2 linked regions of the Pseudolabrys taiwanensis genome follow. The protein of the gene in region 1 interacts with the protein of each later gene in a pairwise test. Links are inferred from orthologs where the notes say so. Each region holds a gene or a part of one and is shown on either strand. Other genes may lie near its edges.

Evidence for each region.
Region 2: the proteins of hfq (region 1) and rho interact in binary tests that used the Escherichia coli proteins (3 or more experiments, as listed by UniProt). The link is inferred for Pseudolabrys taiwanensis from one-to-one orthologs.

What each region holds. Positions count from the first base shown.
Region 1 is NZ_CP031417.1:1,009,342-1,021,244, reverse strand. Bases 3,871-6,686 are described here. They hold hfq (RNA chaperone Hfq), read right to left. Parts: upstream 5,500-6,686; coding sequence 5,242-5,499; downstream 3,871-5,241. Other genes in these bases: DW352_RS04825 (D-amino-acid transaminase), read right to left, coding at 5,752-6,609; hflX (GTPase HflX), read right to left, coding at 3,871-5,241. In the rest of the region: DW352_RS04850 (bifunctional salicylyl-CoA 5-hydroxylase/oxidoreductase), read left to right, coding at 1-2,317; DW352_RS04845 (acyl-CoA thioesterase), read left to right, coding at 2,341-2,781; mazG (nucleoside triphosphate pyrophosphohydrolase), read left to right, coding at 2,818-3,627; more of hflX, read right to left, coding at 3,868-3,870; nitrogen assimilation response regulator NtrX, read right to left, coding at 6,747-8,117; DW352_RS04815 (sensor histidine kinase NtrY-like), read right to left, coding at 8,122-10,359; DW352_RS04810 (LLM class flavin-dependent oxidoreductase), read right to left, coding at 10,534-11,565; ntrC (nitrogen regulation protein NR(I)), read right to left, coding at 11,759-11,903. UniProt on the Escherichia coli protein: RNA chaperone that binds small regulatory RNA (sRNAs) and mRNAs to facilitate mRNA translational regulation in response to envelope stress, environmental stress and changes in metabolite concentrations.
Region 2 is NZ_CP031417.1:3,990,699-4,002,573, forward strand. What follows is about bases 636-3,423. They hold rho (transcription termination factor Rho), read left to right. Parts: upstream 636-1,290; coding sequence 1,291-2,556; downstream 2,557-3,423. Other genes in these bases: hemJ (protoporphyrinogen oxidase HemJ), read left to right, coding at 636-1,017; DW352_RS18970 (acyltransferase family protein), read right to left, coding at 2,621-3,423. In the rest of the region: hemE (uroporphyrinogen decarboxylase), read left to right, coding at 1-135; DW352_RS18955 (endonuclease domain-containing protein), read left to right, coding at 196-585; more of hemJ, read left to right, coding at 595-635; more of DW352_RS18970, read right to left, coding at 3,424-3,784; DW352_RS27500 (transporter substrate-binding protein), read left to right, coding at 4,026-6,365; DW352_RS18980 (outer membrane lipoprotein carrier protein LolA), read right to left, coding at 6,477-7,310; DW352_RS18985 (FtsK/SpoIIIE family DNA translocase), read right to left, coding at 7,431-9,911; DW352_RS18990 (aminotransferase class I/II-fold pyridoxal phosphate-dependent enzyme), read right to left, coding at 9,939-11,147; DW352_RS18995 (GntR family transcriptional regulator), read right to left, coding at 11,368-11,875. UniProt on the Escherichia coli protein: Facilitates transcription termination by a mechanism that involves Rho binding to the nascent RNA, activation of Rho's RNA-dependent ATPase activity, and release of the mRNA from the DNA template.

The sequences.
Region 1 (11,903 bases):
GCGCATTGTCTGCATCGGCGGCGGCCCCGCTGGCCTCTATTTCGGCCTCCTGATGAAGAAGGCCAATCCGTCCCATCAGGTCTCGGTCGTCGAGCGCAACCGGCCCTACGACACGTTCGGCTGGGGCGTGGTGTTCTCCGACGCGACCATGGAGAACATGCGCGTCTGGGATCCCAAGACCGCCGAGGAGATCGAAGTCGCCTTCAACCATTGGGACGACATTGAGGTTCTGATCAAGGGCCGGCGCATGCGCACGACCGGCCACGGCTTCGTCGGCATCGGCCGCAAGCGCCTTCTGAACATTCTGCAGAAGCGCTGCGAGGATCTCGGCGTCGAACTGGTGTTCGAGCGCGAGGTCGACAGCGACACCGAATTCCCCGATGCCGATCTGATCATCGCCTGCGACGGCGTCAATTCCAAACTGCGCAACAAGTACCAGGCTGCGTTCGAGCCCGATATGGTCGTGCGGCCGAACCGTTACATCTGGCTCGGCACCGAGAAGAACTTCGACGCCTTCACCTTCGACTTCCGCCGCACCGAGCACGGCTGGTTCCAGGCGCACGTCTACAAATTCGACGACAAAACCTCGACCTTCATCGTCGAGACGACCGAAGAGACCTTGCTCGCGCACGGCCTCGATACCGCAACGCCGGACGAGTCGGTCGCGTTTTGCGAGAAGATCTTCGCCGAAGTGCTCGACGGCGAGCCGCTGCTGACCAATGCGCGGCATCTGCGCGGCTCGGCCTGGCTGAACTTCAACCGTCTGATCTGCGGCAAGTGGAGCCACTTCAACGGCAAGAGCCATGTGGTGCTGATGGGCGATGCCGCGCACACCGCGCATTTCGCTATCGGCTCCGGCACCAAGCTGGCGCTGGAGGACGCGATCGAGCTGACACGTCAGTTCGACAAGTTCGGTCACACCGCCGACAAGATCCCACAGGTGCTCGCGGCCTACGAGGAAGTGCGCCGCGTCGACGTCGCGCGTATCCAGAACGCCGCGCGCAACGCCATGGAATGGTTCGAGGTGGTCGGCTCCCGTTATGCCGACACGCTCGAGCCCGAGCAGTTCATGTATTCGCTGCTCACCCGCTCGCAGCGCATCAGCCACGAGAACCTGCGCCTGCGCGACAAGCTCTGGCTCGAAGGCTACGAGCGCTGGTACGCGCAGCGTTGCGGCCTCAATGTCGAGCCCGGCCAGCGCCCCACTCCGCCGATGTTCACGCCCTATCGCGTGCGCGGCGTGACCCTGGCCAACCGCATCGTGATGTCGCCGATGGCGATGTACTCGGCGGTCGACGGCGTGCCGAACGACTTCCATCTCGTGCATCTCGGCAGCCGCGCCATGGGCGGCGCCGGCCTCGTCTTCGGCGAGATGACCTGCGTGTCGCCCGATGCGCGCATCACGCCCGGCTGCCTCGGTTTGTGGAACGACGAGCAGGCCAAGGCTTGGCAGCGCGTCGTCGACTTCATCCATACGACACCGGCCAAAGCGGGCATTCAGCTCGGCCATGCCGGCCGCAAGGGCTCGACGCGCCTTGCCTGGGAAGGCATCGACCAGCCGCTGCTCAAGGACAACTGGCCGCTGATTTCCGCGTCGAACGGCTCCTACCTCGCCGGCGCGCCGGCGGCACGCGAGATGACGCGCGCCGACATGGACCGCGTGAAGGCCGACTTCGTTGCTGCCACCAAGCGCGCCGCGGCGATCGGCTTCGACGTGCTCGAGCTGCACTGCGCCCACGGTTATCTGTTGTCCGCCTTCCTGTCGCCGCTGACCAACAAGCGCACCGACGAATACGGCGGCAGCCACGAGAACCGCGCCCGCTATCCGCTGGAAGTGTTCAACGCCATGCGCGCCGTCTGGCCCGAGGACCGGCCGATGTCGGTGCGCCTATCGTGCCACGACTGGACCGAAGGCGGTAACACGCCGGAAGACGCCGCGATCTTCTCGCAGATGTTCAAGGATGCCGGCGCCGATCTGGTCGACTGCTCGTCGGGTCAGGTCGACAAGGCCGAGCAACCGGTCTACGGCCGTCTGTTCCAGACACCGTTCGCCGACAAGATCCGCAACGAGATCGGCATCGCCACCATCGCCGTCGGCGCCATCTTCGAGGCCGATCACGCCAACTCGATCATCGCCGCCGGCCGTGCCGACCTGTGCGCTGTCGCACGGCCGCATCTCGCCGATCCGGCATGGACATTGCACGAAGCGGCCAAGATCGGCGTCAAGACGGTGCCGTGGCCGAAGCAATACTATTCGGGCAAGGCGCAGTACGAGACCAACATCGAGCGCGCGGCCGCCACGCAGCCGCAACGATGACGGTCCACGCGTAAGGAGCCCTGGTGGCCAAATTTCGCGTCAAGCGGCTGGTGCGGTTCGGACATTGCGATCCGGCCGGGATCGCTTATTTCCCGGCCTATATCGACATGCTGGTCGGCGTGGTCGAGGATTTCTGGATCGCGCTCGGCTTTCCCTGGACCGACCAGCTCGGCCACCGCAACATCGCCAATCCGACGGCGCATCTGTCCTGCGACTTCATCCGCGCTTCGCGGCAGGGCGACGTGCTCACCTTCACGATGACGCTGGAGCGCATCGGCAATTCCTCGCTCGCGCTCGGTCACAATGTGACGCGCGGCGAGGAAGTGGTGTGGACCTGCAAGCAGGTGCTGGTCGCCATGGACACCAAGTCCGGCACGGCGATGCGCTGGCCGGACGATATCCGCGCGGCCCTGAAGAACTTTGCCGAGGCGCCCGACGTTCCTGGGGACCCCACGGGCGCCTAGAGCGACAACGACAGGCCGCGGGTGTAGCGTCGCGCCATGAAGCCCTCCCGCGACATTTCCCGTCTCATCGAGATCATGGCCGCGCTGCGCACGCCGGTGACCGGCTGCCCGTGGGACCTCGAGCAGACCTTCGACACCATCGCGCCCTACACGCTCGAGGAAGCCTATGAGGTCGCGGACGCCATCGCGCGTGGCGACATCGAGCACCTCAAGGATGAGCTCGGCGATCTCCTGCTGCAGGTCGTGTTCCACGCGCGGATGGCGCAGGAGCAGGGTCTGTTCGCCTTTGACGATGTCGTCGAGGCCATCACCACCAAGATGATCCGCCGCCACCCGCACATCTTCGCCGATGCAGACGGCAAGACCGCCGAGGCGGTGAAAGGCCTGTGGGAGCAGATCAAAGCGGAAGAGAGAGCCGCGCGCGGCGAGAAGGCGCCGACCGGCGCGCTCGCCGGCGTACCGGTCGGCCTGCCCGCCCTCACCCGCGCCTTGAAGCTGCAGAACAAGGCCGGTCAGGTCGGTTTCGACTGGAACGATCCGCGCGCGGTGCTCGACAAGATCCGCGAGGAAGCCGACGAGATCGAAGCCGCGCTCGACGAGAACGACGAGGCGCATGCCGCGACGGAAGTCGGCGACCTGTTGTTCGCCGTGGTCAACCTCGCGCGCCACCTCAAGGCCGACCCAGAAGGCGTCCTGCGCGGCACCAATCTCAAATTCGAGCGGCGCTTCGGCTCTATCGAAAAGGCGCTGGCGGCGCAGGGCAAAGCCCCGCAGGACGCGACTTTGGCGGAAATGGATGCGCTGTGGGATGCGGCGAAGGCAGCGGAGAAGGCGGCCGAGAAGTAGCGGCCTGATCGAAGGCCGCACTGCCAATCGCTGTGTTCTCGTCGCTCGATTCCATTCCCGCGGTCATTGCCGGGCTCGACCCGGCAATCCATGAGGTCGTGCGGCAAAACGAGACGAACGTATGCCCTCATGCGGAGGCAATTCATCATGGATGCCCGGGTCAAGCCCGGGCATGACCGGAGCGGATGGCACCCGTCGAATGGTTCGGTCGAGCGATAGCATCGCCGGATCAATGCCGTTTTAGGCCGCCGTCACCGCGTACCTCCGGCGCACCATCTCGGCGTTCTTCGGGTCGGCGCGCACGGTCACGGCAAGGCGGCCGTCCTCGCCCATGTCCTTCGACAGCACTTCGGAATGGCGGTAGAGCCAGCTCAAACCGGCGCCGTCGGCCGGATCAAGCGAGAGCGAGAGCGTCTGACGTCCTTCGCCGAGCCGCGCTTCGATCGCGTCGGTCAGATGGTCGATGCCCTCGCCGGTGACGGCCGACACGACGATCGGCTGGCGGTCCGGCGGCTGCCGTTCGGCAAGATTGATCAGCCGGTCGCGGCCCTCGGCATCGAGGCGATCGACTTTATTCCAAACCTCGATCATGCGCGGATCGTTCGGCGCAATGCCCAGCTCTTCGAGCACCTTCGCCACGTCGAGCGACTGCGCCGCCGCATCCTCGTGCGACATGTCGCGCACATGCAGGATGACGTCGGCCTCGATTACCTCTTCCAAGGTGGCGCGGAACGCCGCGACCAACATGGTCGGCAGATCGGAGATGAAGCCGACCGTGTCCGACAGGATCACACGGTTGCCATGGGGTAGATCGACCGCGCGCAAAGTCGGATCGAGCGTCGCGAACAGCATGTCGGCCGACAGCACCGTCGCCTGCGTCATGCGGTTGAACAAGGTCGACTTGCCGGCATTGGTGTAGCCGACGAGCGCCACGATCGGATACGGCACGCGCTTGCGGCTTTCCCGATGCAGCGTGCGCGTGCGCTTGACCTTCTCAAGCTCCTGCTCGATGCGCGAGATGCGCTCGTCGAGCATGCGTCGATCCGCTTCGATCTGCGTCTCGCCCGGACCGCCGAGGAAGCCGAAGCCGCCACGCTGGCGTTCGAGATGCGTCCACGCGCGCACGAGCCGCGTCTTCTGATAGCTCAGATGCGCAAGTTCGACCTGCAGCGAACCTTCCTTGGTGCGCGCGCGGCGGCCGAAGATTTCGAGGATGAGACCGGTCCGGTCGATGACCTTGGTATTCCAGGCCTTCTCGAGGTTGCGCTGCTGGACCGGCGAGACCGGACAGTCCATCACCACGACGGACGCCTCCAGGCTCTTCACCAGGCCGGCGATCTCGTCGACTTTGCCTTTCCCGATATAGGTCGCTGGCCGGATCTCGTTGAGCGTCACGAGACCCGCCTCGACGACATTGAGATCGATGGCGTGCGCGAGACCGACCGCTTCGGCGAGGCGTGCTTCGGGCGTGCGCACGTCCGCAGCCGCGCGGCTGGTATCGCCGCGCGGGCTCGCCTTCAGCCACGGCTCGATCACGATAGCGCGGCCCGTCTCCTCGCCCGTCGTTGTCGGGCTTAGACGGTCGGCACGCTGATCACGACGACGTGGTTCCAATTACGCCTTGTCCCCGGCCCCTTCCTCACCGCCTTCGAACAGCGAGATCGGATGGCCCGGCATGATGGTCGAGATGGCATGCTTGTAGACGAGTTGGGAATGTCCGTCCCGTCGCAGCAGCACGCAGAAGTTATCGAACCATGTAACAACGCCCTGAAGCTTCACACCGTTCACAAGAAAGATGGTGAGCGGGATTTTTGCTTTGCGGACGTGATTGAGAAAAGTGTCTTGCAAGTTCTGCGCACGTTCGGCGGCCATGGCCGTTGTTCCATTTTTTCGCTCGCGTCTTGGGGCGCGAGACGTTTCGTTGCCCGGATCACTTTGCGTGCGCAACATTGCGCACGTCGCCTTTGCCCCACGCAAAAGCGGTTCAAGTTCCGGGGATTGCTATTAGATGGCAGGAGCGCGCGGGGCGCAAGCACAAGTTGGCAATCGGTCGATCAAGTCTCTGAATTAATTAGAAATCTTCTCTTTCTCCGTGAGAGGCAAGGGCTGCTCGCGCGCGTCGCCTTACACAATTTCGGCGTACCGGTGGTAATCTTTTCGCAGCGCGGTTGCGACCAGACCGGGCGCACCGTTGCCGACCGGCTTGCCGTCAATGCTGACCACCGGCATGACGATCTGGCTCGCCGATGTCACGAAAGCCTCACGCGCGGCATAGGCCTCCTCGACTGTGAAGGCCCGTTCCTCGAACTTGAGGCCCTGCGCCTTCACCAGATCGAGCACCACCGAGCGGGTGATGCCGGGCAAAATGTCGCGGCCGAGCGGACGGGTGATGAGTACGCCGTCACGGCTAACGATCCACGCATTGGACGAAGCGCCCTCGGTGACGTTGCCCCGCGCGTCGACGAGCCAGGCCTCGCGTGCGCCCTGGTCGCGCGCCGCCTGTTTGGCGAGCACGTTCGGCAGCAGCGCCACCGACTTGATATCGACCCGCTGCCAGCGGATGTCCGGCGCGGTGACGACCGCGATGCCCTCTTCCGCGACACGCTCCAGGCGCGACAGATCGTTGCTGCGCGCGGTCACGACCACCGACGGCCGCGTCCCATCCGGCGGAAACGGAAAGTCGCGCGGCGCGACGCCGCGGGTGACCTGCAGATAAACGATACCGTCGTGTACCCGATTACGACGGACCGTCTCGCGCATCACCAGACTGAGCGCGGCCGCCGACATCGGGCGCGCAATGCGCAGTTCGCTCAGCGAGCGATCGAGCCGGGCCATGTGGCGGCGCTCGTCCACGAGGCGCCCGCCGCGCACTTCGCAGACCTCGTAGACCCCGTCGGCAAACTGATAGCCGCGGTCCTCGATCGAGACGGCGGCTTCCTCGCGCGGCAGATAACGCCCGTTGACATAGGCGATGCGGGACATGGTGACTTACTTCCGTGACGTATTTGTCCGATGCGGCCCTTCACCACGCGCGTCTCCGCGCAAGTGGGGACCCAGCGCTGGAGTCCCGCTTGCGCGGGAATGAGCGGAGTTCGTGGCAATGCCGCGCATACTTACAATTATCCGATTCCGAGCGCCTTGAGCTTGCGGTGCAGGGCCGAGCGCTCCATGCCGACGAATTCGGCGGTGCGCGAAATGTTGCCGCCGAAGCGGGAAATCTGTGCCACCAGATATTCGCGCTCGAACACCTCGCGCGCGTCGCGCAGCGGCAGGCCCATGAGCTGCTCGCCGCCATTGCCGTTCGGCATCGACGGCACCATGGAGCCGACATCCGGCGGCAACATGCCGGCATCGAGCACGGCGTCGGGATCGCCGCCGGCCAGGATCATCAGACGCTCGATGTTGTTGCGGAGCTGGCGCACATTGCCCGGCCAGTTGTGCGACTGCAGCACCGCCATGGCATCGTCGCCGATGCGCCGCTTCGGCAGGCCGGTCGCCTGCGAGATCTGGTCCATGAAGTAGTCGACGAGGTCCGGAATGTCCTCGCGCCGCTCGGCCAGAGGCGGCACGCGGACCGGCACCACCGACAGCCGGTGATAGAGGTCCTCGCGGAATTTGCCCTCCCCGATCAGCGCCTCGAGATTGCGCGAGGTCGACGACACGACGCGCACGTCGACCGCGATCTTTGCGTTGCCGCCGACGCGCTGGAAGGTCTGATCGACCAGCACGCGCAAGATCTTGTTCTGCGTCTCGCGCGGCAGGTCGGCGACGTCGTCGATGAACAAGGTGCCGCCATGCGCCTCTTCCAGCGCGCCGGTCTTGCGGCCTTCCGAGCCGTTGGTCTGATCGACGCCGAACAGCTCGACCTCCATGCGCTCCGGCGTGATCGCGGCGGCGTTGATGACGATGAACGGCCCGCCGGCGCGCGCGGAGAGCTGATGAATGGTGCGCGCCGCGAGCTCCTTGCCGGCGCCGGAGGGGCCGACGATCAGGATGCGGCTGTTGGTCGGCGCCACGCGTTCGATCGCCTGGCGCAGCTGCGAGATCGACGCCGAACGGCCGACCAGCGAACTCGGCCCCGGCGCCAGTTGCTTGAGCTGCTTGACCTCGCGCTTGAGCCGCGACGTCTCCAGCGCGCGCTCGGCGACCAGCAGCAGCCGGTCCGCCTTGAACGGCTTCTCGATGAAGTCGTAGGCGCCGTGCTTGATGGCGGCGACCGCGGTCTCGATGTTGCCGTGGCCCGAAATCATGACGATCGGCAGTTCCGGGTGCTCCTGCTTGATGGCATCGAGGAGCTGCAGACCGTCGAGCTTGGAGCCCTGCAGCCAGATATCGAGAAAGACAAGGCTCGGCCGCCGCGTCGCGACCGCGGCCAGCGCCTCGTCGCTGTTGCGGGCCGTACGGGTCGCATAACCCTCGTCCTGCAGAATGCCGGCGACCAGGTCGCGGATATCGGCTTCGTCGTCGACGATCAGAATTTCAGCGGACATATCGTCACTCGTTCACGGTCTTCTGTCGTTCAGGCTCTTCCGCCTTGTCGGCGGCTGCGAATTGCACGCGCACCCAAGCACCGCGCTGGCCGGGAATTTTGTCGGCGGCATCCCGCAATTCGATGATGCCGCCATGCTCTTCGACAATGCGGCCAACAATGGCGAGACCGAGGCCGGTGCCCTTCTCGCGCGTCGTCACATAGGGTTCGAGCAGGCGCGAGCGGTTTTCCTTCGGCAAACCGATGCCGTTATCCACAACGTCGATGACGATGTTGTCGCCTTCGCGCGCGGCATAGACCCGAATGGAGCCCTTGCCAAGCTCCTCCGGCGGCACTGCCGCAATGGCCTCGGTCGCGTTCTTGATGATGTTGGTCAGCGCCTGCGAGATCAGCCGGCGATCGAAGCGCGCGGGCATCTGCTCCTCGGCGATCTCGGCCTCGATGTCGATATCGGCATTGCCGACGCGCATCAGGAACACCGCCTCGCGCACCGTATCGGCGACGTCCTCGGCGGCGATCACCGGCTTGGGCATGCGCGCGAAGCGGGAGAACTCGTCGACCATGCGGCGGATGTCGTCGACCTGCCGCACGATGGTGTCGGTGCACTGGTCGAATATCGCGCGGTCCTCGGTGATCAGCTTGCCGTATTTGCGTTTGATGCGCTCGGCCGACAGCTGGATCGGCGTCAGCGGGTTCTTGATCTCGTGCGCGATGCGGCGGGCAACGTCCGCCCAGGCCGAAGTGCGCTGCGCTGCCACCAGATCGGTGATGTCGTCGAGCGTGACGACGTAGCCGTGATGCGCCTCGCTCGATTGTTCGCTGGTCACGCGCACCGAGAGATTGCGCTCGCGGCCGTGGCGCGTGATGGTGAAATGATCCTGCGCCGGCCCGCCGACCTGCGCCGCCTCCATGATCGTGGCAAGCTCCGGCAGCACCTCCGACAGCGGCCGGCCGAGCACTTCCGCCTCGCTGCGGCCGATCAGCCTTTCGGCCGACCGGTTGAGAATGCTGATATGGCCTTCGGCATCGACGCCGATGACGCCCGCGCTGGCGCCGGCGAGCACGGCCTCGGTGAACCGGCGGCGGCTGTCGATCTGATCGCGCGCGCGCATGATGTCGTCATGCTGCGTGCGCAGCTCCTGCGTCATGCGGTTGAAGGTCTCGCCGAGTTGCGCGAGATCGCCCTCGGACTGACGCACCGGCACGCGCACGAACAGATTGCCGGTGGAGACCGCATTGGCCGCGCCGATCAGACGCCGGATCGGCGCCACCAGCCGGTTGGCGAAGTTCAAACCGATCCACACCGCCGACAACAGCACGATGAGCGCAATCACGGTGTACATCAACGCGAAGGCCACCTGCACGCCGACCCGGCGCGCCTCGATCGCGGCATATTCGGTGACGCTGGCGCGCGTCGCCTGCAGCTGCGGCACCACGCGCGGGTCCAAGAGACGCGTCACGTAGAGCCAGCGGTTCTCGTATTTGTCCACCTTGATGACGGCGGCGACATAATTCGTATCCGGCAGCAGCACGATCTGCGGATCGGTGGTGCCGATCTTCGGCAGCGCGTCGCGCGGCGGCAGCGCGAACGTCTGCGTCGTGCTCACGTCGGCGCGCGCGACGACATCGAGGTCCTGATCGAGCATGATGACGGCGGCCAGTCCGCGCACCTGCGCCTGGAAGGTCAGAAACTGGCGCAACTTGTCCGGATCCTGATCGAACAGCGGCTTGGTGCGCGCCACGTCGAAGGCCAGCACCATGATGTCGGAGCGCACGATCTGCGCGTGGTCGCGCAAATAGGCCTCGGCGACGATCAGCGAGTTTTCGATCGCCGCGCGGGTCCGCGTCGAGAACAGCCGGTCGAGGCCGCGGTCGAGCGTCACGCTCGCCACGATCGCCACCAGGATCGCCGGTGCCGCAGCGATGATCGAGAACAGGCCGACGATGCGCACGTGCAGCCGCGCCGCCGCGCGCCCCGTGCGCCGCGCCTGAACAACCTGCCAGACTTCCTTGATGATGACGCCGAGGAGCAGCAGCACCGTCGCCGCGTTGACGAGGAGCAGCGTCACGACAACGTTGTGCGTCGGCGAGATCGGCGTCAGGTCGGCGAGAACGATGAAGGTGATGAAGGCCGACAGCAGCGCGAGGCCGACCGCCAACGGACCCAGCAGACGGCCCTCGCCTTTCCGCGCGGCATTACCGGCGAGCGCATTGTCGGCGGAGGCAGCCTGTTCGACGCTCATGGACAGCCTTTGGACACCCGGCGGAAATGACGGGCCCACGGCCCAAAGGGATCGCGCCGTCGGGGATTCCCGGCCCCGCCGACACTGAGGCATTTATACAACAATGTTGCCGAATTGAGACGATTCCGCGGCGCCCCACAACAACCAACCCACGGCAGTAGTTCGTGAAAAGAACTACCCGAGCATGTCCCGCACCAGCGGGATGACTTTGCGGCCGTAAAGCTCGATGGATCGCATCATTTTCTCATGGGACAGCGGCCCGGCGCTGTATTTCATGTCGAAACGGGCGGCACCGAGCGCCTTTGCCGTCGCGGCGATCTTGCGGGCCACGGTCTCCGGCGATCCGACGTACAGCGAGCCGTGCTCGATCTCCCGCTCGAACTCGGGCCGGCCCATCGGCGGCCAGCCGCGTTCGGCGCCGATCTTGTCGCGCATGCGCTTGTAGAAGGGGAAGAGCGCATCCTTCGCCTCAGCATCGGTCTCGCCGACGAAGCCATGCGAGTGCACGCCGACGGCCAAGTCCGGCTTGCCCGTCTCCTTGAGCGCGCGGCGAAAGAGGTCGGCATAAGGCACGAAGCGCTTGGGGTCGCCGCCGATGATGGCCAGCATCATCGGCATGCCGTAGTGGGCCGCGCGCATCACGGATTCCGGCGTGCCGCCCACACCGATCCAGGTGGTCAAATGGCCGGACTCGGTCTTGGGAAAGACGCTCTGGTTCGCGAGCGGCGCGCGCAGCTTGCCCTGCCACGTGACCGGCTTCTCGGTGAGGACAGCGGCGTACAGATCGAGCTTCTCGTTGAACAGCGCCTCGTAATCATCGAGGTCGAAGCCGAACAACGGAAAGGACTCGATGAAGGAGCCGCGGCCGAGGATGACCTCCGCACGCCCATTCGACAGGGCGTCGAGCGTGGAAAAGCGCTGAAAGACCCGGATCGGATCGTCCGACGACAGCACCGTCACTGCCGAACCGAGCCGGATGCGCTTGGTGCGGCTCGCAATCGCGGCAAGCACCATCTCGGGTGATGATACGGCGAAGTCACCGCGATGATGCTCACCGACGCCGATGAAATCGACGCCCACCTCGTCGGCGAGCACGGCCTCGTCGACCAGATTGCGGATCACCTGCGCGGCGGAAAGCGGCTTGCCGTCAGGACCGTCGGTGATATCGCCGAAAGTATCGAGGCCGAGTTCGATCGGTGTCGTCATAGGCGTTCATCCTGCCTGCGTGGGCCGCATTCGACGCGCCCACGGCGTCACGGCCGGGCATAGCCCGTCAAAGACGGGCATGCACGCCCTTATGTCCCGGGCATCTACGCCTTCCTTGTATCAAAGACGTGGATGCCCGGCACAAGGCCGGGCATGACGAGAAATAGACCAAGGATGGCGCCGCGATGATAGATCAGGTTCCGCCGCGATACACTTGAATGTCGAGATCGCGGATTTTCTTGCGCAGCGTGTTGCGGTTGACCCCGAGCAGGTCCGCCGCGCGGATCTGATTGCCGCGCGTCGCGGCCAAAGCCGCCGTCAACAACGGATATTCGATC
Region 2 (11,875 bases), 3.0 Mb from region 1 along the record:
GCGCTCGATCGCGAGATCGATGCGGTGATGCAGGCGCTGGCCGGCGGCCCGTTCATCTTCAATCTTGGCCACGGCATTCTGCCGCCAACGCCGATCGCTCATGTCGAGCGGATGCTGAAAAGGGTGAGGGGTTAGTGCTTCTTGATCCCTCCCCCGCAGGGGGAGGGTGGCCGCTGTAAGCGGCCGGGTGGGGGAATGGCCAACGAGATCGCCAGACGTCTCCGCAAAACTATGACGCCGCAGGAAGTGAAGGTGTGGAACCACCTTCGCACGTGGCGAAGCCACGGATTCCATTTTCGGCGGCAAGCGCCGCGGGCTGGCTATGTCGTCGATTTTCTTTGCTTGAAGCATCGACTTGTCGTCGAACTCGACGGCGGTCAACACAATTACGATGGCATGCAGGCAAGCGATCGGGAACGTGATGACAAGTTGACCGTGGGCGGCTTTCTCGTGCTCCGCTTTTGGAATAGCGATGTCGATCAGAACCTGTCGGGTGTGCTGGAAACCATCCACGCGGCTCTGCGGGAAAGACACCCCCACCCGGCCGCCTGCGGCGGCCACCCTCCCCCTGCGGGGGAGGGATAGAGGCTCATCATGTACGAGTGGCTCAAAGCGCTGCACATCATCGCGGTCATCTCCTGGATGGCCGGACTGCTTTATCTGCCGCGCCTGTTCGTCTACCACGCTGCTGCCGAGCCCGGTTCGGCACAGTCCGAGACCTTCAAGGTGATGGAGCGGCGGCTGCTCAAGGCCATCATGGGCCCGGCCATGGGCGTGACCTGGGTGCTCGGCATCGTCCTGGCGATTCAGGGCCACTGGTTCGTCGCCGGCTGGCTTCACGCCAAGATCGCCTTGGTCGTGGCGATGTCGGTCATGCACGGGCTGTTCGGGCGCTGGGCCAACGATTTCGCCGCCGACCGTAACCGCCGGAGCCAGAAATTCTACCGCATTGCCAATGAGATACCGACGGTTCTGATGATCCTGATCGTCATTTTGGTGGTGGTGAAGCCGTTCTGACCCCGGCCCGGAAACCAAAATTTCACGGCACGGTTGCCGGGCCCTTGCGGAAAATCGCGGCTCAACTTATGTTGACGGCATCCCACCGAACGCAGGCGGATGCGATCGCGTTCCGGCACCGAGCCTTTCGGACCGGATGCAGCATCGGGCCCTAGGGACTTCCCAAAGCGCGCCCTCAAGTCAATCCAAACCTGCGAACTACCCTTATCTAGCCGCGGCAGTTCTCCCTTTTTTCAGACGCCGCCACTTCCGCTCTACAGGACCAATGCCCCTATGCGGGAAATGAAGCTCCAGGACCTTAAGTCCAAGACGCCAGCCGAACTCCTAGCCTTCGCCGAAGAGCACCAGGTCGAGAACGCCTCCACCCTGCGTAAGCAGGAGTTGATGTTCGCCATCCTGAAGCAGCTCGCGACGCAGGAAGTGGACATCATCGGCGAGGGCGTGGTCGAGGTCCTCCCCGACGGTTTCGGCTTTCTCCGGTCGCCGGAGTCGAACTACCTCTCCGGACCGGACGATATCTACGTCTCGCCCTCGCAGATCCGCCGTTTCGGCCTGCGCACCGGCGACACCGTGGAAGGCCACATCCGTTCGCCGAAAGAAGGCGAGCGGTATTTCGCGCTCCTCAAGGTCAACACGATCAACTTCGAAGACCCCGATAAGGCGCGTCATAAGATCAACTTCGACAACCTGACGCCGCTCTATCCCGACGAGCGGCTGAAGATGGAGCACGACGATCCGACCAAGAAGGATCTGTCGGCCCGCGTCATCGACATCGTCGCGCCGATCGGCAAGGGCCAGCGCGCCCTGGTGGTCGCGCCGCCGCGCACCGGTAAGACGGTGCTGCTGCAGAACATCGCGCACTCCATCACCGCCAACCATCCCGAGTGCTATCTGATCGTGCTGCTCATCGACGAGCGGCCGGAAGAAGTTACCGACATGCAGCGCTCGGTGAAGGGCGAGGTCATTTCCTCGACCTTCGACGAGCCGGCCTCGCGCCATGTGCAGGTCGCCGAGATGGTCATCGAGAAGGCCAAGCGCCTGGTCGAGCATCAGCGCGACGTGGTGATCCTGCTCGACTCGATCACCCGCCTCGGCCGCGCCTACAACACGGTGGTGCCGTCCTCCGGTAAGGTGCTGACCGGTGGTGTCGACGCCAACGCCCTGCAGCGCCCGAAGCGCTTCTTCGGCGCCGCCCGTAACATCGAGGAAGGCGGCTCGCTGACCATCATCGCCACGGCGCTGATCGATACCGGCAGCCGCATGGACGAAGTCATCTTCGAAGAGTTCAAGGGCACCGGTAACTCCGAACTCATCCTCGACCGCAAGGTCGCGGACAAGCGCACCTTCCCGGCGATCGACATCACGCGCTCCGGCACGCGCAAGGAAGAGCTGCTCACGGAAAAGGATGTGCTCAAGAAGATGTACGTCCTGCGCCGCATCCTCAATCCGATGGGCACGATGGACGCCATCGACTTCCTGTTGGACAAGCTGCGCAACACCAAGACGAACAGCGAGTTCTTCGACTCGATGAATACGTAAGGCGCCCGGCGCCGTTGCGGTTTAGTGGCCGGGCCTCAAGCCCGGCCATTTTTTATGCCGGACGTCACGTCGGTTCGGCGACGACTGCGCCGCGGACCGCACGCGGACGCTGGCTCCAGGCCCAGGTGCGGCCGTAGCGGGTGATCGGTTCCTCGACCCATTTGGTCAGCAACCAGCCGGCAAGCACGCACACCGGCAAGGCCGCGATCGTCACCAGCCACTGCGATACGCTGGCTATATCCGGCCGTTCGTTGAGGATGAGCCCATGCATCAGGCCGAGGATCGGCAGATGCGTGAGATAGACGGCATAGGAGGTTCGCCCGAAGAAGCGCAGCACTGGCGAGCGGAAGCGTGCGGCTTCCGGCGCATTGCGCACGATCGCGAGCAGGAACAAGGCGCAGGCGGTCGCACTGAGCAACGGGCTGAAGATGACGAAGATCGCGTTGGTGCGGCCGGCGAAAAACCCGAGATAGGACACCGTCAGCAGCAATACGACCGGTGCGACCCGAAACGCGTAATCGAAGCGGCCGGAGCGCACTGCTTTCGACTTCGCCGCCAGCGCGGCGAGCAAGCCGGCGACGAGGATATCGGCAATGCCCGGCAACAACACGTTCACCGCGATTGGGTTGCCGACGTTCGCGAATTGCACGGCCGCGCGGGCCAACACGGCGCCGATCGCGACGGCGATCAGCACCTTGGCGAGATGGCGCCGCGGCACCAGAAGAAACGTCAGGGGCGCCAGCAAATAGAAGTGCTCTTCCACCGCGAGCGTCCAGGTCGGCGCCAGCCAATGTGCGCCCAGCGTTTGCGTGTTCGCCATGAAGAACGTCTGAGTGAAAGTCAGATAGCCCCAGATCGGAAATGTCGTCGGATCTTGCGCCCAGGCCGCGTGACATGCGCCCAGGATGGCCGACACGAGCAGCACCGAAACGAAATAGATCGGCAGCGTCCGGCAGATGCGGCGGACATAGAACACGAGAAAAAAGTTGTCGTTGTGCAGCTTGTCGAGAATGAGCGTGCCGACCAGGAAGCCGCTCAACACGAAAAACATCTCGACGGCGAGCCGGCCGAGCATCAGCGCGGTGAGGCCGCTCGGCACCTCGGCGAAATAGTGCGACAGGACCACCAGGATGGTCATCAGGCCGCGCATGCCGTCGAGGGCGACGATGCGCCGGTCGACGCCGTAAGGCGATTGGGGCGGCAAAGCAGGATGTGTCTGGGGTGGCAAAGGCGCGGCCTCCTCGACCGGATGACGCAGGGCCGGGCGTATCAGGATGCCGCTGAACGAACGCTTACCCCGGTATGTGAGAACCTCGCCTATCCCGCGCTTTCGCCCGGACGGTTAAGAAGGCCGCCTAAAGTTTGAGCGCATTTGCCCTTATTTCATGCGGGTTTTTGCACGTGCGAGAAAGAATTTCGAAACCATCTTCTGGCGAATTGGAACTCGCTAATACCTCTGCGGGAATCCGATGCCACAGCACAATCGCCTGCGATTGCCCCGTCCGGCGCTGTGGATCGCCATCCCGGTATTCGGCGTCGCCTTGATCGTTGCCGGGCTCTTCAGCCTCGGTGCATCGACGTTTGTCGCGGTTGGCTTCGGCGCCTTCGGTGCGCTCGCCATCGGCTGCTTTGCGGAGTACCGGCTGCACCACATCACCGCGTCGATCAGCAAGATCGCCAGCGGCGACCGCTATACCAGTCTGCCGCAGGTAGTCGGCGACGGCGCCCTCCAATCCTTCAACGCGACCGCCGAGAGCATTCGGAGCGCGCTCATCGCCGCCGATACGCTCGCCGTCGATCAGCGCCGGCGCGAGACCGAAGCGCGGCTGCATCACGCCGGCCGCGTGTTCTTCACCGGCAATTTCCGCCGCGCCATCGACGATGTCGTCAACGCCTTCACCAGCGCCGGCGAGCGTATCCGTGGCACGGCGGTCGATCTGACGCAGAGCAACCGGCTGATGGCGAAGCAGGTGGCGCAGTCCTCGGACACGGCCGCGCAAGCGGCGGAAGACGTCGCCGGCGTCGCCGCCGCGGCGCGCGACGTCCAGACGCTCGCGGTGACGTCCGGCCGTCACGTCGAGGAGGCCCGCGCCGCCACCAAGCGCACCGTCACGGAGCTGGCGCGCGCCGACGAGACCATGCGCAACCTCGGCGCCGTCGCCGGCCGTATCGAGCAGGTGATCAAACTCATCCAGTCGATCGCCGGGCAGACGTCGCTGCTCGCCCTCAACGCCACCATTGAAGCCGCGCGCGCGGGCGAGGCCGGCCGTGGCTTCGCGGTGGTGGCCGCCGAGGTCAAGGAGCTGTCGCGCCGCACAGAACTGGCCACCAAGGAGATCAGCGACCAGATTCACGGTATCCAGGATGCCGTGAACGAGACCGCCGAGGCGATTGCCGCGGTCGACCGCAGCGTCGCGGATATGGGCACGGTGAACGAAAACATCACCCGGCTCATGGAGCAGCAGATCGAGCAGCTCGACGTCATCGGCACCGAGGCGATGAAAGTCGCCGCCGCCGTCAGCGAGACGCTGCCCGGCATCCGTGCCGTCGTCACCGACGTGACGATGGCGGGCGATGCCGTGCTCTCGACCGCCGACGATCTCATCGCCAGCGCGCAATCGCTCACCGCCTCCGTGACGCGCTATTTCTCCGACCTCGATCACGGCTCCATCAAGGTCGGCATTCTGCATTCGTTGTCAGGGACGCTGACGGCGAGCGAGCGGCCGTTGCAGCAGTTGCTGGTGATGCTGATCGAGCAGCTCAACCAGGCCGGCGGCCTGCTCGGGCGGCCGGTGGAGGCGGCGATCATGGATCCGCGCTCCGATAACGACGCCTATGCCGCCCAGGCCGAAACCCTGCTGCGCGAGCACAAGGTCGCGGCCATTTTCGGCTGCTGGAGCTCGGCCTCGCGCAAGCGGGTGCTGCCGATCCTGTCGCAGCAGGACGGGTTGCTGTTCTATCCCAGCCAGTACGAAGGGCAGGAGCAGTCGTCGCACATCGTCTATACCGGTGCGACGCCAGCGCAGCAGGCGCTGCCTGCGGTCGATCACCTCATCGGCATGGGCCGTCGGCGCTTCTTCCTGATCGGCACCGACTACATCTATCCGCGCACCACCAACGCCATCATCCGCAACTACCTGCAGTCCAAGGGCATCGGCCCGGATGCAGTGGACGAGCTCTATGTGCCGTTCGGCGAGCGCGCGTTCAGCGAGACGGTGCTGCGCATCAGCCGCTTTGCCGGCCGCAACGGCGCCGTCGTTGCAACGCTCTCCGGCGACTCCAATGTGCACTTCTTCCGCGAGCGCGCCCGCCAGGGCTTGGACGCCGACATTCTACCGGTGATGAGCCTGTCGCTGGGCGAGGCCGAGCTGCCGGCACTCGCCGAGCGCCGGCTGATCGGCCACATGGTGGCGTGGAGCTATCTGCATACGCTCGACACGCCGGAGAACCACGCCTTCGTTGCCGAATGGCGTGATTTCGTCGGCGATCCAACGGCGACCACCAACGATCCGATGGAAGCGACCTGGATCGGCTTCAAGCTCTGGACGCAGGCGGTGGCCGCCGCCGGCACCACCGAGACCCAGGCGGTGCGGCGGGCGCTTGCAGGCCGCAGTATCCGCGCGCCGTCTGGCTTCGACGTCAGGTTCGATGCCGAGACGCAGCATTTGCACAAGCCGGCCATCATCGGCCGTTTCGGCGCGCACAACATCATCCAGCCGGTGTGGATGAGCGACGACGTGATCGCACCGGAGCCCTGGAGCCGCTGGCGGCCGCAGAACGGCGAAGTGCCGCTGCGCAAGGCGGGATAACATCGATGGTCATCGTCCGCGTAAGCGGACAATCCAGTAATCACGATACTCGCTATTGGAATACTGGATGCCCCGCTTTCGCGGGGCATCCAGTTTTGCTGATCGGTTCGATCAGTTCCGATACCGCGTGTAATCGATGCGGAACATCGACGGGTCCACCTTCTTGGTGGGATCGAGATTGAACACCGCGACCGTGGTGTCGTAGCCCTGCGGATCGGTGACGGTCCACTGCTTGAGCTGCATGTCCTTGGCCGAGAACATGATCATCAGCCGGCTGGTGCCGACGAGGCCGTTCCGTTCCTCGACCACGACGGTGACGAACACGTCGTCGGAGTACACCGCGACGAGGTTCGTATCCTTCATCAGGTCGACACGGTCGGACAGCAGGAAGCGCAATGGCGTCTGCGATAGCGGATAGACGTCCTGCGTCGCCAGCTTGCGATCGCGCACCACGACGGACTGACCGTCGGCCACCAGTTCGATCGGGCTCGGATCGTCATACTCGAAGCGGATCTTGCCCGGCTTCGACATGTAGAAGTCGCCTTTGGTGCGGCCGCCGTCGGGACCGACCTGCACGAAATTGCCGGTCAGGGTCTGCACGCTCGACAGATATGCATTGACCTTGTCGACGATGGCCTTCTGCTCGGGTGTGAGCGCGCCTTTGCTGGCGCCGGATTGCCCCAGCAAAGCGGCGAAGGGATTGGTGACGGGGCCCGAGGTCGCTTGTGCGCGGGCGACGAGCGCTTCCGGCGGGATGGACGGCCTGGATGCGATCGAGCCTGTGGTAAGAGTCCGCTGGACAGGTGTGGCCGCCGCCATATGCTTGACCGGACGCGGCTTCGGCAGCGGCACGCGTTCGGCAAAGGCCGGCGCCGCCGTAAGGCTCAGGCACAAAGCTGCCCAGGCCACGCCGCGGGCCAATCGCGCCTTCCTCGGTTTCGCCATTTCGCTCTCCGCCTTACCCATACAATCACCAACGCCCATACGGCGCCGCTGTGGCTATTTCGCGACCCGTCGTCCGCTGTCACTCCGGCCGTCGCGATGCGCGGCTCGAAATGACAACCGTCACCTTTCGAAATCCCCTTCTTCGGGGATCAGAATCTCACGTTTGCCGGCATGGTTGGCTTGGCCGACGATGCCTTCCTGCTCCATGCGCTCCATCAGCGTGGCGGCCCGGTTGTAACCGATCTGCAGCCGGCGCTGGATGTAGGAGGTAGAAGCCTTGCGATCGCGCTTCACGATGGCGACGGCCTGGCTGTAGAGATCGCCGCCTTCGGACATGCCCATGCCGGTGGAATCGAACACGGCACCGTCTTCGCCCTCTTCGGCGAGATCGCCGGCGGTCACTTCTTCCAGATATTCCGGCATGCCCTGCGCCTTGAGATGGCGCACGACCTTCTCGACTTCTTCGTCGGAGCAGAACGGGCCGTGGACGCGGCTGATGCGTCCGCCGCCGGCCATGTAGAGCATGTCGCCCTGGCCGAGCAGTTGCTCGGCGCCCTGCTCGCCCAGGATGGTGCGGCTGTCGATCTTCGACGTGACCTGGAAGGAGATGCGCGTCGGGAAGTTGGCTTTGATCGTGCCGGTGATGACGTCGACCGACGGACGTTGCGTGGCGAGCACGACGTGCAGGCCCGCGGCGCGCGCCATCTGCGCCAGACGCTGCACGGCGCCTTCGATGTCCTTGCCGGCGACCATCATCAGGTCGGCCATTTCGTCGACGATGATGACGATATAGGGCAACGGTTCGAGATCGAGCTCTTCCTTCTCGTAGATGGCCTCGCCCGATTCCTTGTCGTAGCCGGTGTGCACCGTGCGCGAGAGCGTCTCGCCCTTGGCCTTCGCTTCGGCGACGCGCGCGTTGTAGCCGTCGATGTTGCGCACGCCGAGTTTCGACATCTTCTTGTAGCGGCCCTCCATCTCGCGCACCGCCCACTTGAGCGCGACCACCGCCTTCTTCGGATCGGTGACGACCGGGGTGAGCAGATGCGGGATGCCGTCATAGACCGACAGTTCGAGCATCTTCGGATCGACCATGATCAGGCGGCACTGCTCCGGCTTGAGCCGGTAGACCAGCGACAGGATCATGGTGTTGATGGCGACCGATTTGCCGGAGCCGGTGGTGCCGGCGATCAGCAAGTGCGGCATGCGCGCGAGGTCGACGATGACGCTCTCGCCGCCGATGGTTTTGCCGAGGCAGAGCGGGAGCTTCGCGGCGCTCTCGTTGTATTCCTTGGTCGTGAGCAGCTCGCGCAGATAAACCTTCTCGCGCGTCGCGTTCGGCAGCTCGATGCCGATAGCGTTGCGGCCGGAGACGACGGCAACGCGTGCCGACACCGCGCTCATCGAGCGGGCGATGTCGTCGGCAAGGCCGATGACGCGCGACGACTTGATGCCGGGCGCCGGCTCGAGCTCGTACAGCGTGACCACCGGGCCGGGGCGCGCATTGATGATCTCGCCGCGCACGCCGAAGTCTTGCAACACGCTTTCCAGCGCCGTGGCGTTGGCTTCGATGACGTCCTTCGGCATCGTCGTGCGCTCGGACGCCTTCGGCGCGGAGAGGAGATTGTGCGAGGGCAGCGTGAAGCCGCCGTTGCGCTTATTCGCTTTGGCCGCCGGCTTGGCCGGTGCCGCCGCGCGGCGCCGCGGCGCCTGTTCTTCTTCTTCCTCCTCGACTTCCTCTTCTTCGTATTCCTCGTCGGTCGGCGCCGTTGCGGGGGCGGCGACGCGGCCGAGCGTATCGAAGCGCGGCTCCTGCCGTTCGCCGGGACGCGGCGGCCGCGGACCCGAGGCGGCGGCACGCAGCGCATTGCTCGAGGCGCCGCGGATGAGACGGCCAATGCGCGCCTTCCAGCTCAGGAGCGCGTGCACGATCATGCCCAGCCAAGGATTGGCGCGATCCGGCGTGTCGTCCTCTTCGTCCTCGTCGGTTTCGGCGACCTCTTCCTCTTCGTCGTCGTCCTCCTCGGCGCGCACGGGCACACGGAAGCCGACGGCGAGCGTGATCGTCACCAACGTGGCGGCGCCGTAGATGACGGCGAGGACGGTCATGAGTATGCCTTCGGCCGCGCCGCCGAAGACCATCATCGGCAGGCGCACGAAGGCATCGCCGGCGACGCCGCCGAGGCCGGTCGGTAGCGGCCATTTAGCCGTCACGGGCAATGTGGAGGCGAAGGCGGCGGCGCAGAACGTCACCGCGATCCACATCAGGCCGCGCCAGCGTTCGCCCAGCGGCTTGTGCGACAGGAGCCGCCAGCCGAGTAGCGTCTCCGGGGCCAGGAGGAACACCGCTGCGAGCCCCAGGAGCTGCATGGCGATGTCGGAGAAGATGGCGCCCGGGAAGCCGAGCAGGTTCTCGATCGGCTTCTTGGTTGCGTGACTGAGCGAGGGGTCCTGCACCGACCAGGTGGCCAGTGCGATGGCGCCGAGCAGTGCCAGACCCAGGAGGGCTAGGCCGGCGAGCTCGCGCAGCCGACGGCGCACGATCTCACGGAAGTGATCCGTGACGAAAGCGACGACGTCGACGCTGCGATCCGCTGAAGCCATTCCTTAGTCCTGCGAACTTCTCATACGTTAGCCGAGCACGGCGACGAGGCGATGCAACGCCTCGGCCGTGCTTGCCTTGTCCTGCACCATGGCGACGCGGATGTAGTCCGCGCCGGGATTGGAGCCGTCGGCCTGGTCGCGCGCGAGATAGCGCCCGGGGACGACGCGCACGCCGGCCTCCTGCCACAGCCGCTTGGTCACGATTTCGCTGCCGCCATATTTCGATACATCGAGCCACAGAAAGAAGCCGCCGGCTGGACGCTTGTAGCCGTAGCGGTCGCCGATGATTTGGTCGGCGAGATCGAACTTTGCGGTGTAAAGCTTACGGTTCTCTTCCACATGCGCGTCGTCTTCGTAGCAAGCGACGGCAACGTGTTGCGCCGGCACCGGCACTTGCGGCGCGGCGACATTGCGCAATTCGAGGAAGGCGGCGAGGAACTTCTTGTCGCCGGCGGCGAAGCCGACGCGCATGCCCGGCAGATTCGAGCGCTTCGACAGCGAGTGGAACACGACGACATTGGTGAAGTCGGGTCCCGAGGCCTCCAGCATGCCGGCCGGCCGCTGATGGCTGTACAGCTCGCCGTAGCACTCGTCGGCGAAGACGAGGAAGCCGTAACGCCGCGCGAGACCCGCGAGCTTCTCGAGATAAGCAAGGCTCGCGACGGCGCCCTGCGGGTTTGACGGCGATGCCAGATAGAACGCGACGGTGCGCTTGAGCAGCGTCTCGTCGAGCGCGTCGAGATCGGGCAGGAAGCCGGTTTCCCGCGTCGTCGGCATGAACACCGCTTCGCAGCCGGCGGCGAGCGCACCGGCGGAGTAAGCGGCATAAAACGGATTGGGAATCAGCATCGCCGGTTTGCCGGCGCGCGCTTCGACATAGCGCGTGGCGGCGATGGCCGCGAGGAAGAGTCCTTCGCGCGTGCCGTTGAGCACCAGCACTTCGTTTTCCGGATCGACCGCGCGCGGCAGTTTGAAATATCGGCCGAGCCAGCTGGCGACCGCCTTGCGGAACGGCTCGATGCCTTTGTTCGCCGGATATTTGCCGAAGTCGGCGATGTGTTTGGCAAGCACCGGACCGACGAAGGCGGGCACGCCGTGCTGCGGCTCGCCCACCGACAGATTGATGACGGGCATAGCCGGCTCGATACCGGCAATCAGTTCGGTCAGGCGCACGAAGGGCGAGCGCGATTCAGCCGCTTGAGCGGAGGTCGGTTGAGGCGCGCGCTGGGCGGTCATCTGAGACATGCGGTTACGAGGCGGGTTTCGAGGCCCGCCGCCTTATGGTTAGCCACATTACGGAGTGCGAGGTTAAGACCCGATTAACCATCGGGCCCCGGTGGCATCAAGAGCGCAGATTTCGCGGCGCCTCGGCCAGTAAGGCTCTGCCGTTGCTGGCGTTTTCCGCTTATCCCCAGACGCCGGCGAATGTGCGGCGGTGTCTGCCTGCCGTGTCGCGCTACACCGTGCCCTTGAGGCCGAGATCGAGGATCGTCTGGGAGGTCAGGGTCCGTGCGGCGGCGCGTGCCGCCGCGACATCGCCCGCCCCGATCGCATCGATGAGGTCATAGATCAGCGCGCGGCTTTTGCGGCTATGGGCGCGGACGAAGGACGCGTTCACGTAGATCAGCGTCTGCTGCATGGTCTTGTCCCAGACCTCGTGCAGCGCCTTGTTGCCTGCCGCGGTCAGCAGCCATTGCGACAGCCGGCCGTTGAAGGACGGATGACCGCCGGTGCCGTCGAGCCGGTCGAAGGCGGCATCCATATCGCGTTTGATCGCTTTGACGCTCTCGGCCTGTGCCGGCGAGTGGTTGCGCGCCGCGAGCTCGGCCGCGTATTCGAGGAGCGCCAGACGCACCTGGAACAGTTCGAGCAGCTCCTGTTCGCTCAGCGTCTTGATGCGGACGCCGTGCCACGGCGCGCGCTCGGCGAGGCCGTCGGCAACGATCGCTTGTAACGCTTCGCGG